DNA from 2 places in the Flavobacterium sp. PLA-DH12 genome. Region 1 is predicted to be linked to the other one. Evidence: riboswitches for the same ligand, from Rfam matches in the RefSeq annotation. Region 1 holds a riboswitch; the other holds the start of a gene.
What was found. A riboswitch is a leader RNA that binds a small molecule or an ion and turns the genes downstream of it on or off. The one in region 1 is predicted to bind S-adenosylmethionine.
Positions count from the first base shown of each region.

Region 2: it holds a riboswitch for S-adenosylmethionine, as region 1 does, so the genes downstream of both, AC5ZCW_RS07800 (DUF4369 domain-containing protein) here and AC5ZCW_RS17105 (alpha/beta fold hydrolase) in region 1, are expected to answer to the same signal.

Region 1 covers NZ_JCAMPD010000009.1:22,795-24,994, forward strand. The annotation lists gene thrA (bifunctional aspartate kinase/homoserine dehydrogenase I) at 1-298, opposite strand, end outside; gene AC5ZCW_RS17105 (alpha/beta fold hydrolase) at 300-1,283, opposite strand; SAM riboswitch class I at 1,361-1,468, opposite strand; gene AC5ZCW_RS17110 (hypothetical protein) at 1,658-1,876, opposite strand.
Region 2 covers NZ_JCAMPD010000003.1:350,661-352,860, forward strand. The annotation lists gene AC5ZCW_RS07790 (PAS domain-containing sensor histidine kinase) at 1-54, shown strand, start outside; gene AC5ZCW_RS07795 (response regulator) at 63-518, shown strand; SAM riboswitch class I at 734-834, shown strand; gene AC5ZCW_RS07800 (DUF4369 domain-containing protein) at 1,077-1,301, shown strand; gene AC5ZCW_RS07805 (TlpA family protein disulfide reductase) at 1,326-2,069, shown strand.

The sequences.
Region 1 (2,200 bases):
CACCAATTAGACTTACTCCTTCAAAAAGTTTGTCTAAGACATTAAATTCTTCAGATAAATCAACCTGTGGATAATCTGATATTTGATATTTTTTAAAATTCTCTAATAATTCTTTATAACTGCCATTTTTAGCTGCAATGCTTAAAATAAACTCTAATTCGTCAGTAGCATTTCCGCGTGCAGAAACTACAACGGCAATTTTTTCACCTTGATTTACTTTATCAGAAATGATTGAAACAACTTTGTTAAGTCCTTCTCCGTTTGCTAACGATTTACCTCCAAATTTTAATACTTTCATTTTATTTCTTTATTGTTTCTGCCTTAAAAATATCGGCAAGTAAATGATCTAATTGTTTGTACTCGATTAAAAAAGCGTCATGTCCGTGAACCGAATCAATTTCGCTATAGAAAACATTGTCTTTAAACTTCTTCAACTCTTCATAAGTTTCTACGTTTTCTTTTGCTGTAAAAAACAAATCTGAATTGATTCCGACAATATGAATTGAAGCTTTTGTTTTAGACATTAAGTTTTCAAAACTTTCACTATTTCTAGTAATATCAATTGTTTTAAGCAACTGATTCATTAATTTATAAGAAGACAACTGAAATCTTTTCTGCAATTTTTTTCCATGATGCGCCAACCAGCTTTCGATATTAAAAATTAAAAGATCTTGGTTTATGGTACGCTGAAATTTTTCTTTGAAAGATTCTGGCGAACGGTAACAAAGCATGGCATGTATTCTGGCGTCTTCAATTGGTTTCGACGAATTATTAAGAATTTGCTCTTGTAAAAAGCAATTTGCGATAAGCCAATCTGTCGATTTCCAGTCGCTCGCTATCGGAATAAGGTTTTCTGTGATATTTGGCGCTAATGCTAAAATTTCCCAAGCAATTCCACCTCCAACAGAACCTCCAATAACTGCAAAAAGCTTTTCGATATTTAAAGTTTTCACACCTTCGATAAAAATTCTTGCAATGTCTCTTGCTGTAAAATCTAAATAGTTATCGATTAAGAAAGAATCGTTTCCGTTTCCTGGAACATCAAAAGACAAAATGGTGTAAACAGCAGTATCAATGGTTTTGCCTTCGCCAATCAAGTCATTCCACCAGCCACTTTCGCCAGTAACTTGCGAATTTCCAGTTAAAGCATGGTTAACCAAAACAATAGGCGCGCTGTGCAGAGGTTGACCTGCCAGCGTAAAACTTAATGGTATAGAATGATAAGTTGCATCACTTTCTGTGATGAAATCTTGAATTATAATGGGATTTGGTATATTTTCCAATTTCAAATCTGTTGTATTATTGATTTGTATATGGAAATATTAGAAAGAAAAACTAGGTTTAACTAGAAAAAATCTTGTTGTTATCTTTCCACGTTTGGCGTGGTAGAATGTAGCACCTTCTTCGTTTTAACGAAGGGTTGCTAAGGCTTCATCGGGTCTAATCCCTCGTCCTTTCTTTATAACATTTCAATACGTGTTTGAACTTAACGGTGCAAATTAACTACTATTTTCTCTAACAAACAAATTTTATCTAAAAGTGTTTGTTAAATTTCTGAGACTTATTTTAGCAAAAACTATTATACGCAAAAATTTACCGAACAAAAATGTCCAGTAAAATTAAGCAGGTTTTACCCTAGTTTATGATGCTTTTCCGTTTAGATAAAAAGCGTTTCATTTTCTTTTGAATACATCAAAAACAATAAAGAGTTAGGTACTTTTTTCTCTGCTGCTTTACCTTCCTCTGTGATTTCAGCCTCTGTTATTCCGAATCTTGGATGAGCCAATTCGTTTATTGGTGGAGGCGGATTATTTTTTCTTGTTCTTCTATTTTTCAAATCTGAAATTTTTTCTGCTAAGTAGTTCAATGTGCTCATGATATTAAGTTTTAGTTAAGTTGCGTTTTATAATCTTTATTTCTCTTTTATGTTTGTGTTAAGCCCCTTTCGGGAATAAAAAAACCCTTTTGGATTTTCTAGATACCAAAAGGGTTTAAGTTTTTAAACTCATTTATACTTTTAGTATCAACAGACGTATGCGCAAATAAGCGCGACAGTAAACATCTTGTTCATCTGTAAGGATTTATTCATCTGTGATTTATATTGTATTTTATTTAAATTCTGCATTTGTTGTAAATTAAAAAGCCTCCCAATTTTTCTTGGGAGGCTTTTACTATATTATTATTGTATTCTTACAATTTT
Region 2 (2,200 bases), on a different contig from region 1:
GGAGCAGTTTTTAGCATAACACTGCCATTTGAACAAAAAGAAAAAGACATTTAATTAAAACTATGGGGAAAAAGATAATTTTATTGGCAGATGATGATCAGGATGATGCAGAAATGTTTTGTGAAGCACTGGCAGATATAGATGAAAGTATTATTTGTCATTGTGCCGAAAATGGAAGCGAAGCGTTAAAATTACTCGAAAAACAAGAAGAAATTCCAGGGATTGTCTTTCTGGATTTGAATATGCCTATAATGAACGGGTGGGAATGTTTGAAAAGGCTGAAATTGAATGAGAATTATAAAGGAATTCCAGTCGTTATGATTTCTACTTCTTCACATAAAAACGATTTAGAAGCGGCAGCAAATCTTGGTGCTGTATGCTATTTTGTCAAACCAACTGATTTTAAGGATCTAAAAAAGGTTCTTGGATCGATTACTTCAAACCTTGATAAGGGATTAAAAAAAGCACTTTTCGATCTAGAAAAGAATAAATTTCTGCATGTGTTTACTGCTGAATAAGTAAAATACTTTGCTTTTCTATGAAAAAAAAGTATGAATTTCTTTTATAAAAAGGAGTTTGTAAATAAAAACAAATTTATTTTAATTTATTGATTTTTATAGCGTTGTGGTTTTATTAGCGCCATTTTTTTAAAGAAAAAAATAAAAAACACAAATTAAACTTGACTAATTCGGTAGAATTAATATATATTTGTGTCAGAAAAATTAAAAAATGATACTTATCCAGAAAGACTGAGGGAATAGGCCCATTGAAGTCTTAGCAACCTGTTGCCGAATAAGGTGCTAAATCCTTCCGCTTTAAGCGGGCAGATAAGAAAGATTTCATCCGAAAATCTGTTTAAGTTCATCCAATTAAAAATTATTAAAATGAAAGCAGAATCATTTTTATACGCCGGTTATGAGCTTATGAATTCCATTTTCGAAGAAAACAGCTTTGCCTTTTTCTAGCGAGAATAGATTAGTTCTACCAAATTTCCTTCTTTAAATAATTAAAATTCGCTAATGTCCTTTGGCATTGGCCAGAAATTCTTTTGTATAATCTTAAAAACTAAAAATAAAATGAAAAAAATACTATTGGGTTTTGCTTTGTTTCTTGGAGCCGTTCAAACTCAGGCGCAGGAAAGTAATTTACAATTAAAAGGAACTGTTGTCGATACAGTGACACAATATGTTTACTTGCAGAAGTTTCACAATAAAATGTTTACCACGATAGATTCAGCAAAGGTAAAAGACGGAAATTTTAGTTTTAAAACAAAAGTAAAAACACCAGAATTATACGGTTAAAGTGTCAATACAGAAAGCTCGCCTTTGTATGTTTTCCTTGAAAAAGATGCAATTTCGGTAAAACTGAGTCCAAAGAAATATTATACCGCTTCTGTAGTGGAAGGTTCGGCTTCTCAAGATTTATTCGAAACCTATAAAAAGAGCAAAGATGTAGAAATCAGCAAATTCATAACAGAAAATCCAAAATCTATTGTTTCTGCTTATGTATTGTACAGAAACTGGTCTTATAGATTAACGCCAGAGCAGATTACCCAAAACATTGCTTTGCTGGATAAAAGTCTTCAGAATACCACTTACGTGAAAGAATTAAAAGAATTGGCTATTGTTTTAGACGGATTAGCAGTAGGCAAAAAAGCCCCTGATTTTACAACCAATGATCCTGAAGGAAAACCAGTTCGACTTTATGACAATTTAAAAGGAGGTTATACTCTAGTAGATTTTTGGGCTTCATGGTGCGGTCCATGCCGAAGAGAAAACCCAAATATTGTAGCGGCATACAAAGAATTTCATGATAAAGGATTCAACATCGTAGGGATTTCTCTAGATAAAAAGAAAGAAAACTGGATTAAGGGAATTAAGGATGATAATTTAACCTGGACACATGTTTCTGACTTACTTTTCTGGAACAGTGCCGTTGCTAAATTATATGGAGTTAGAGCTATTCCTGGGAATTATTTAGTAGATTCTAAAGGAATAATCGTTGCTAAAAACCTGCACGGAGAAGAATTGCAAGCTACGCTAAAAAGGCTTTTAGAGAATAAAATTTAATAAAGAAATACGCAACCTTGTCATTCCGAGGAACGAGGAATCACACTAGAGAATCCATATAGAAAGTCGTCAATCTTTGTCGAGTTACGTGTGTGATTTCTCCTCCGTCGAAATGACAAAAAGAAGAATAA